Regions from separate parts of the Erwinia sp. SLM-02 genome, predicted to be linked through region 1. Evidence: predicted binding sites of a transcription regulator. Region 1 holds the regulator's gene; each other region holds the start of a gene.
What was found. The regulator Fur, encoded in region 1, represses iron uptake genes when iron is present. The targets are predictions, from matches to a motif close to ATAATAATGAGAACNACTATCAA.

Region 2: a site for Fur is predicted at 1,440-1,462, ahead of PGH32_RS12055 (Nramp family divalent metal transporter). Genes of this name have one in related genera too.
Region 3: a site for Fur is predicted at 1,978-2,000, ahead of PGH32_RS04450 (TonB-dependent siderophore receptor). Genes of this name have one in related genera too.

Annotation. Positions count from the first base shown of each region.
Region 1 covers NZ_JAQISN010000001.1:448,351-451,493, reverse strand. Annotated here, with positions in the region: gene ybfE (LexA regulated protein) at 1-42, shown strand, start outside; gene fldA (flavodoxin FldA) at 188-718, shown strand; gene fur (ferric iron uptake transcriptional regulator) at 1,112-1,558, shown strand; gene mtr (tryptophan permease) at 1,614-2,861, opposite strand; gene PGH32_RS02205 (hypothetical protein) at 2,978-3,143, opposite strand, start outside.
Region 2 covers NZ_JAQISN010000001.1:2,613,589-2,616,731, reverse strand. Annotated here, with positions in the region: gene PGH32_RS12060 (NupC/NupG family nucleoside CNT transporter) at 1-1,061, opposite strand, end outside; gene PGH32_RS12055 (Nramp family divalent metal transporter) at 1,501-2,739, shown strand; gene PGH32_RS12050 (DUF2502 domain-containing protein) at 2,808-3,143, opposite strand, start outside.
Region 3 covers NZ_JAQISN010000001.1:934,370-937,512, forward strand. Annotated here, with positions in the region: gene PGH32_RS04450 (TonB-dependent siderophore receptor) at 1-1,878, opposite strand, end outside; gene treA (alpha,alpha-trehalase TreA) at 2,871-3,143, opposite strand, start outside.

The DNA of each region.
Region 1 (3,143 bases):
GAAGAGATGTTGCTGAACCAGTTAAAACACCTTCAGTCCTGAACGTCGCGCGCGCCCTCAGGGCACAATGCGACAAAAGCAGCAGGATTACTCATTTATCCGCTCCCGGCGGTCTGCTATCATTAACGCCATCTGCAAAAATTTTGGCAGCCACCATATCATTAAGATTCAAGAGGTTATTAAACTCATGGCAATCGTAGGCATTTTCTTTGGCAGCGATACGGGCAATACGGAAAACATTGCAAAGATGATCCAGAAACAGCTGGGTAAAGACGTTGCAGAAGTTCGTGATATTGCCAAAAGCAGCAAAGAAGACCTTGAAGCCTTCGACATTCTGCTGCTGGGCATTCCCACCTGGTATTACGGTGAAGCCCAGTGCGACTGGGATGACTTTTTCCCGACGCTGGAAGAGATCGACTTCAACGGAAAACTGGTTGCCCTGTTCGGCTGCGGCGATCAGGAAGACTACTCAGAATATTTCTGCGATGCGATGGGCACCATCCGCGACATCATTGAGCCAAACGGTGCGATTCTGGTAGGCCAGTGGCCGACCGAAGGTTACAACTTTGAAGCCTCTAAAGGGCTGGCCGATGACAACCACTTCCTTGGACTGGCCATTGACGAAGACCGTCAGCCGGAACTGACCAATGAGCGCGTTGATAAATGGGTGAAACAGATTTTTGATGAACTTCAGCTGAAAGAAATCATCGAAGCCTGATGCCAACGGCTTGATGTGGGAGACATCTCACATCAAGTCAGTGATTTTTCCTATAGAAGTAATAGATACGTATTTGTAACTTCCACCTGTAAAAATGTACAATAACCCTATCGGTTACCCGCTTTCTCATCCTTCAGCATCTCTGAACGATCTTTTTCCATCACCGGGCGAAGGGATGAGATAGAGCGAAATGTTAACTTAGTACGATTTGGACGCGAGCCTCCCAGGACGTAATGACATTAATCCTTACATCCAACAGTGGTTTCAGGCATTCCTGTTGTTTTCATTTCGATGTATGAGTTCTATACTGTGACGCATCCAACTCTAGCGTCAACCGATGTTCAGGGCTTTTCAGCCACTAAGTGACTAGCAAAGTAACAGGACAATATCCGCATGACTGACAACAATACCGCATTAAAGAAGGCCGGCCTGAAAGTCACGCTTCCACGACTGAAAATTCTGGAAGTGCTTCAGGAACCAGAAGGCCATCACGTCAGTGCGGAAGACTTGTATAAGCGCCTGATTGATATGGGCGAAGAAATCGGTTTAGCCACGGTTTACCGCGTGCTTAACCAGTTTGATGACGCAGGGATCGTTACCCGTCATAACTTTGAAGGCGGTAAATCCGTTTTCGAACTGACCCAGCAGCACCACCACGATCACTTGATCTGTCTGGACTGCGGTAAAGTTATTGAATTCCGTGATGAGTACATTGAAGCGCGCCAGCGTGAAATCGCAACGCGCCACGGAATTAAACTGAGCAACCACAGCCTGTACCTTTATGGCCATTGCTCTAAGGGCGACTGCCGTGAAGACGACACGCTGCACGATGACGAGTAATTTGTTCTGAAATCAGCATGAAACCGGTGGCTATCCACCGGTTTTTTTTTGCCTGTTATCCGGCATAGACCGGCAGGACGTTCCAGTAGGATAATACAGACACCAGCGCATTCACCGCCCCAAAGATCAGCACCAGCACGATCGGAGCCATCCCTCCCCTGACCTGCCATCCCGCCGTGGCAAAACGCTGTCGCGCTTTTCGTGCCAGCATCGCCGGCGTGATCACTGCCCACAGCGTTGCCGCCAGCCCGGCGTAGCCAATCGCCACCAGAAAACCGTTTGGCCAAATCATCGCCGCCGTCAGAGGGAGAATGAAGGTGACAACGGTCGTTTTTAACCGACCGAACGCGGAGCGATCGAACTTAAACAGGTCGGCAAGATAGTCAAAGAACCCCAGGCTGACGCCGAGGAACGAACAGGCCACGGCAAAGTTCGAGAAAATATCCAGCAGCAGATTGAGATAAGGACTGTGCAACACACCGGAAAGTGCGGCAACCAGCACGTCGATATTCCCCCCCTGAGCGGCAATTGCTTTGAATTCATGCCGTGGGATGTTCCCCATCGTGCCGACGATCCAGATAAAATAAATCGCCAGCGCCAGCAGCGTGCCGAACACCAGACAGCGGCATACCCGGCTGCCGTTCTTCTGATAGTAACTGACCAGCCCGGCAATATTCCCGTGATAGCCGAATGACGCGAGGCAGAAGGGGATAACCATCCACAGATAGCGCAGGTAGTGGCTCTCTTCACTCTGGCTGTCCAGCAGTTTTACCGGTTCGATATGCCACAGCAGACCCCCAAAGATGATAAGAAACGTAATCACCTTAGCGCCGAGGAAAATCAGCGTCATACGGCTGACCATCGCGGTACCCAGCCAGATAAACACCGCCACCAGCAGCGTGAAGGCGAAACCGGCGCTGCGGGCAGAAACCGGCAGTGAAAGCTGGCTCAGCGTGTGCTGAATAATGGCTCCGCTGGCGGAGATATAGGCATAGGTGAGGATCCCCAGAACGAAGGCCACCGACAGTCCGTTAATCAGGTTCCAGCCCCGGCCCAGCAGATCGCGAGTAATGGTGTCGAAGCTGGCCCCGGCGGGATAATGCAGGCTGGCCTCCAGGAACAGCAGCCCGGAGAGCAGCATGCAGAACCAGGTGACAACCAACAGCGCAGATGACCACAGGAACCAGGCACCGGACATCACCACGGGGAGTGAGAACATCCCGGCACCGATAATGGTGCCGCTAATAATTAAGGTTCCCCAGAGTGTCGAAGGCAGGCGGGCGGTGGAAACCGGTAAATCCATGACTAATCCTTAGCAAAAAACGGAAACTCGCCGCCATCACCGGAATTATTCACTGGATGTACGGCATCAACGCCGCACATTCTACACAATTACGCACTCACGAACTAGTACGGTAATCAGTTTGTTACCATCGTTTCCTGCAGATAGCGCCAGCGCGGCGGCTGGGTTGCGCAATTAATTACCGCCAGCGAAATGCGATGAGTGTGATTCTCCTGCTGATGCTGCAGCTCGTGGTACTGAATAACCACTTCATCCCCCCGCTGCGAAATGACTTTGCACTGC
Region 2 (3,143 bases), 2.2 Mb from region 1:
GCAACGATGCCGATCGAAGAGAAGTTAGCGAAGGAAACCAGGAATACCGACAGGATACCTTCCGCACGCGGTGAGAGCTGGGAAGCCACCTTTTGCAGATCCATCATGGCAACAAACTCGTTAGAGACCAGTTTGGTGGCCATGATGCTGCCAACCTGCAGCGCTTCGCCGGCCGGTACGCCCATCACCCAGGCAAACGGGAAGAACACGTAGCCGAGGATCCCCTGGAAGCTGATACCGAAAATGGTATCAAACAGGGCATTAATGGCTGAGATCAGCGCGATGAAACCGATCAGCATCGCGGCAACGATAACCGCCACTTTGAAACCGGCCAGAATATATTCACCCAGCATCTCAAAGAAGCTCTGCCCTTTATGCGTGTTATTCAGCTTCAGGTCTTCTTCGTTTTCGACGCGGTAAGGGTTGATCAGCGACAGCACGATAAAGGTACTGAACATGTTAAGGATCAGCGCGGCGACGACGTACTTTGGCTGCAGCATGGTCATGTAAGCACCGACAATCGACATGGAAACGGTCGACATGGCGGTCGCGGCCATGGTGTACATGCGGCGTTCGGACATTTTTCCGAGAATATCTTTATAGGCGATAAAGTTCTCTGACTGTCCCAAAATCAGCGAGCTTACCGCGTTAAAGGATTCCAGTTTCCCCATGCCGTTGATTTTTGACAGCACCGTACCGATGGCGCGGATAATGATCGGCAGAATACGGAAATGCTGCAAAATACCGATCAGCGCAGAGATAAAGACGATCGGACACAGTACATTAAGCCAGAAGAAGGCCAGACCTTTGTCACTCATATTACCGAAGACAAAGTTGGTACCTTCCGCTGCGTATTTCAGCAGTTTCTCGAACAGATCTGAGAAGCCTTTAACGAAGCCGAGGCCGACTTCAGAGTTCAGGAAGAACCAGGCCAGCAGAACCTCGATCACCAAAAGCTGGATAACGAAGCGGACGCGGATATTTTTTCGGTCGCGGCTGACCAGTAAGGCCAACAGCGCAACCACCGCCAGTGCCAGTGCAAAGTGCAGAATGCGGGACATGTTTGCTCCAATAATTTGAGGGCAGTTATATTTCGTTGCACATTCTATGTAACAAGGTTTGGAAAAACGAGACTTAATCCACAATATAACAATTAGCTATTACAGCTTTTTGCAGAAAAGCATGAGCCGTCACAGGTTTTTCTCTTGAACCAGCGAATTTTTCCTCGCGTCATTCGTTTACTCCTTACTACTTAGCGTAATCACGGTGAAAAGGCGATGAAAAAATCACCCGGTATCTGGTAACTGAATTCCGAATACCCTACAGTGAAAGGGGTTGCTCAAATTTTAGCTTTGTCGTATTTTGTCCTGAAGTATAGCCAGTGCTATATTTCATAGCGGTGGCTATCACAGCGATAGCAACAAACATTCTACATGCGTTTGATAATCATTATCATATGTGTCGAAATAGTGTATCAGTCGCGGATCAGGGGTCAAAACTATGCTGGAAAGTCGCACTGCGCAGCAGAGCGTCCGCAGTAACCGGAAAATCAAATTTGCCTTGATGGGGCCCGCCTTCATCGCGGCGATCGGCTATATCGATCCCGGCAACTTCGCCACCAATATTCAGGCCGGTGCCTCCTACGGCTATAAATTGCTGTGGGTGGTGGTCTGGGCCAACATCATGGCGATGGTCATTCAGCTTATGTCCGCCAAGCTGGGGATCGCCACGGGTAAAAATCTCTGTGAGCATATCCGCGATCGCTTTCCGCGCCCGGCGGTCTGGTTCTACTGGGTGCAGGCGGAAATTATCGCGATGGCGACGGACCTGGCGGAGTTCATCGGGGCGGCCATCGGCTTCAAGCTGGTGTTTGGCGTCAGCCTGCTGCAGGGGGCCATGCTGACCGGGGTTGCCACCTTCCTGATTTTGATGCTGCAAAGCCGCGGTCAGAAGCCACTTGAGCTGGTGATTGGCGGCCTGCTGCTGTTTGTGGCTGCCGCCTACGTCATTGAGCTGTTCTTCTCCCAGCCAAAAGTGGTGGATTTATTGCAGGGGATGGCGGTGCCGTCGCTGCCGACCGCCGACGCCGTGCTGCTGGCGGCCGGGGTATTAGGTGCCACCATTATGCCCCACGTTATCTATCTTCATTCGTCGTTGACCCAGAAGAGCGATGGCGGCACGCGCAGCGAGCGCTACAGTTCCACCAAACTGGATGTGGCCATCGCAATGACCATCGCCGGTTTTGTCAACCTGGCGATGATGGCGACCGCCGCCGCTGCGTTTCACTTCAGCGGCCACAGCGGCATTGCCGATCTGGATGAGGCATATCTCACCCTCGACCCGCTGCTGGGCAAAGCGGCTGCGGTGGTGTTTGGCCTGAGCCTGCTGGCCGCCGGTCTTTCGTCAACGGTCGTTGGTACGATGGCCGGGCAGGTGGTGATGCAGGGCTTTATCCACTTCCATATCCCGCTGCTGGTGCGCCGGGTTATCACCATGGTGCCGTCGTTTATCGTCATCATTGCCGGCTGGGATCCAACCCGTATTCTGGTGATGAGCCAGGTGGTGCTGAGCTTTGGTATTGCGCTGGCGCTGGTGCCGCTGCTGGCGTTTACCGGCAACCGCGAACTGATGGGCGATATGGTGAACTCGCGGCTGATGCAGAATATTGGCCGACTGATCGTGGTGATTGTGGTGCTGCTTAACGGCTATCTGCTGGTGTCGATGGCAGCCGGTCTGTAATTTCTTTCCAGAGTTAAAAGGGGCAATCCGTCGTGGATTGCCCCTTTTTTTAGCTGATTTTAAGGGCGTCAGTGATGGTGGCGGCGATCGCGCTCGTGGTGTCGCCATTCGCGGTCGCGCTCACGTTCCCGCCAGCGGCGCTCTTTCTCCCACTGATGATGGCGGCGCATCTCTTCATGACGGCGCCACTGCTCGTGCCGCCACCAGCGGCCTTCGTTATAGCGGTAGTTATTGCGCCACCAGCGGTCGTCCCGCCAGCGCCCACCGTCCCAGTAGCGGCCCCGGTCGTCCCGGTCGCCCAGATGCAGAGTAATGCCCGGTGCCAGAGTAATGCGTGCGCTGTCTGCCTGTGCTGTGTGCAGAGCCAGCGGTGATAAACATGCCAGTAACGCGGCAATCAACAA
Region 3 (3,143 bases), 490 kb from region 1:
GCTCAGACCATAGTCAAACTTGTAGTTAGCCCAGGCAGACGCGGTCGCATTAGGGGAAACATAAGGCGTGTGGCCGTTGATAGACTCACCGGTCGAGGCATCAATCGCCTCTTTATAACGAACGCGGCTCAGCGTGTAGTTGGCGATAGTACTCAGGCGCGGCGTCAGCTGATTGCGTGCTTCCAGCTCCAGACCGCGCGAGTTGACCTTACCGGCCGGATCGTAATATCCGCCCTGTACGTTACGGCTGCCGACGTTTTTCTGCGTCAGATCGTAAACCGCCACGGAATAGAGATCGGATGTGCCCACCGGCTGGAATTTCACCCCGGCCTCATACTGCTCGGCGGTGGTTGGCTGCAGCAGGTTGCCGTCGGCACCGGTCAGCGACTGCGGTGTGATGGCCTGGCTGTAGCTGACGTAAGGTGAAACACCGTTGTCGAAGGCGTACAGCAGCGCGGCACGACCGCTGATGTGGTCGTCCTGACGACGATTATCGTTACCAAGGTCGATATTATTGATTTTCGATACGATGCGGTCATAACGGCCGGAAACGTCGAAATGCACGCGATCCCACTTCATCTCATCCTGCAGATACATCCCGGTCTGGTAGTACTGGCGCTCGGAGTGAATAAAGTTGTAGTCAGGACGCACGCCGATGGTCTGGCCGGTTGCCGTATTCAGCTGTGAACCGGATCCGCTGGCGTCATGCAGGTCGTTTTTATACTGATGATACTCCACGCCGAGCACCACTTTATGCTCAACGTCGCCGGTGGCAAAATCGGCTTCCAGCTGGTTATCGATGGCGAAAGCATCCAGCGAAGAACGCGAGCCGGAATAGTAGCGGTTCATGATATCGCTGTCGGCGGAAACCCAGCCAATCTGATAGATCTGATCGAGATCCACATTGGAATGGCTGTAGCTGGCGGTAGAACGAACGGCCCAGGTATCGTTAAAACGGTGGGCGAATTCGTAGCTGTAAATCTGCTCATGGCGCTTAAAGCGATCGAGGTCGGAATCACCGTCGTAGAAGCCGGTGCTCAGCTTCTTGCCGTTGTGCTCATAAATACTGCCTTCGCCCGGAACGGAACCGTGGTAGCCGCCGGACGGATCCTTCTGCAGGTAGGCTTTCACCAACAGCGACGTGTACTCATCCGGCTGCCACAGCAGGGAAGGGGAGAGGGCGTATTTTTCTTCACGCGTGTGGTCGTACTGAGTGTCGCTGTTGCGCGTCAGGCCGGTCAGGCGGAAGGCCAGCTGGTCGTTAATCGCGTTGGTATAATCAACGGCCACGCCGGAGGTGCTGTTATTTCCCACGTAGGTACGGAAATGGCCTTCTTCCGTAAACTGCGGACGTTTGGAGGTTTCCATCACCAGACCGCCCGGCACGGTTTGACCGTACAGCGCGGAGGATGGGCCTTTAATTACGTCGATACGCTCCAGGAACCACGGATCCACCTGCAGCACGTTAAAGCTGCCCGGATCGCTCATCAGGCGCAGGCCGTCGAGGAAGATATTATCGACATCGCCGCCGTGGAAGCCGCGTAGCGAAACGGTGTCATAGCGGGTCGCGGCCCCGCCGAAGTTGGTAAAGGCACCGGCGGTATAGTTCAGCGCCTGGTTGATGCTCATGGCACCCTGGTCTTCCATCTGCTGGCGGGTAACAACCGAAACGGACTGTGCGGTGGTAATCAGCGGCTCATCGGTTTTGGTCGCGCCTTTACTGCTTTTGACCGTATAGCCAGCGGTTGGCGAAGTGGCGGACTCTTCCGGTGCGGCGGTGACCGTGATGGTGTTTTCTGCGGCAACGACGATCCCGGGCGCGATAAGTGCGAGTGAACAGAGCAGCGCAGAACGCTTCAGGTTGAAAGCCATACTCATTGTTAATATCTCTTATTAGGGTTGAAAAAATGCCACCGCGTTGAGTGCGGTTTACCTGTCTGTATTGTTAGCGACAGGTAAATGTAAAGAGTTGTAATAATATCAATGAGAAGTATTATCTTTTCGATTAATGCTTTCAAGTATTAATTACAGTTAATAATTGCCTGTTGGCTTCCAGTAATTAACCTGAAAAATGATGGGCATGGGGCATGGGGCATGGGGCATGGGGCATGGGGCATGGGGCATTTGAGGCTTAGGTGTTCGGGAGCCAGCCTGTGCGGCGCCCGGCCGGTCCTCGCGCCACGCGCTGCGTGGTGCCCTCGGTTGCCGCATCCGGCCGGTCGGACCGGCGGAGACGGACCATCCCTGGTCCGACCCCGCCTGACGCCAGCGTCCTGCTGACGTCTCCTGGCCTCTTGCGTTCACCTCGGCGCTGCGGATTGCCCGGCCGCCGCACAGGCTGGCTCCCTTTCGGCTATTTACGTCGCTGCCTAAGCTGAGTGGGTGTTTTTCTGAAGATATATGAGCCATACATTAACAGGTGGCTTTTACTGAATACCACACTGGAATAACGAAGCGGACGGGTGGATTTCCCGGTTGGGTATCCGCAGCGCTGAGCGCAGAGAGAAGGGCCGGATTCGGCCGTATGAGCATAGGTGTCCGCGAGCCAGCCTGAGCTGAGTGGGTGTTTTTCCTGAAGGCAGCATCATAGTAACGAAGCGGACGGGTGGATTTCCCGGTTGGGTATCCGCAGCGCTGAACGGAGAGAGGAAGGCCGGATTCGGCCGCAGGGACGCGGACGAAAAGTGCAGCCGGGGCAGGACGCCCCGTCTGCACTGGTCCGAAAGGCTGACGAACGAAGTGAAGGTACCGCACAGCGGCGCGAGGACCGCCCATTAGGGAAAATCGCCAGTCCGCGCCTTCACTGAGAACGCAGACAACACATCACCCGGAAAAAGCAGGCAGGCAATCCCCGCAGAAGTTAACCCGCGCTACTGCGCCGCTTTCACCACCCCAATATCACCCACGTTGTTACAGGTCTTGTCTTTCGGGCAGTACAGATCCAGCAGCTTCAGCGTCACGCCGTTGGTCCAGCCAAAGCCGTCCTGCAGCGGATATTCACCGCCGCCGCCGCCGCCCAGACCTTTACCCTCGACCACGTATTTTTCCACCAGCTTGTGCTCTTTATCGTAGGTCGCCTGCACGTTCTGCAGGAAGCGCATACCGACCTCTTTCGCCAGTTCCTGCTTGCCGTAGTGATTCAG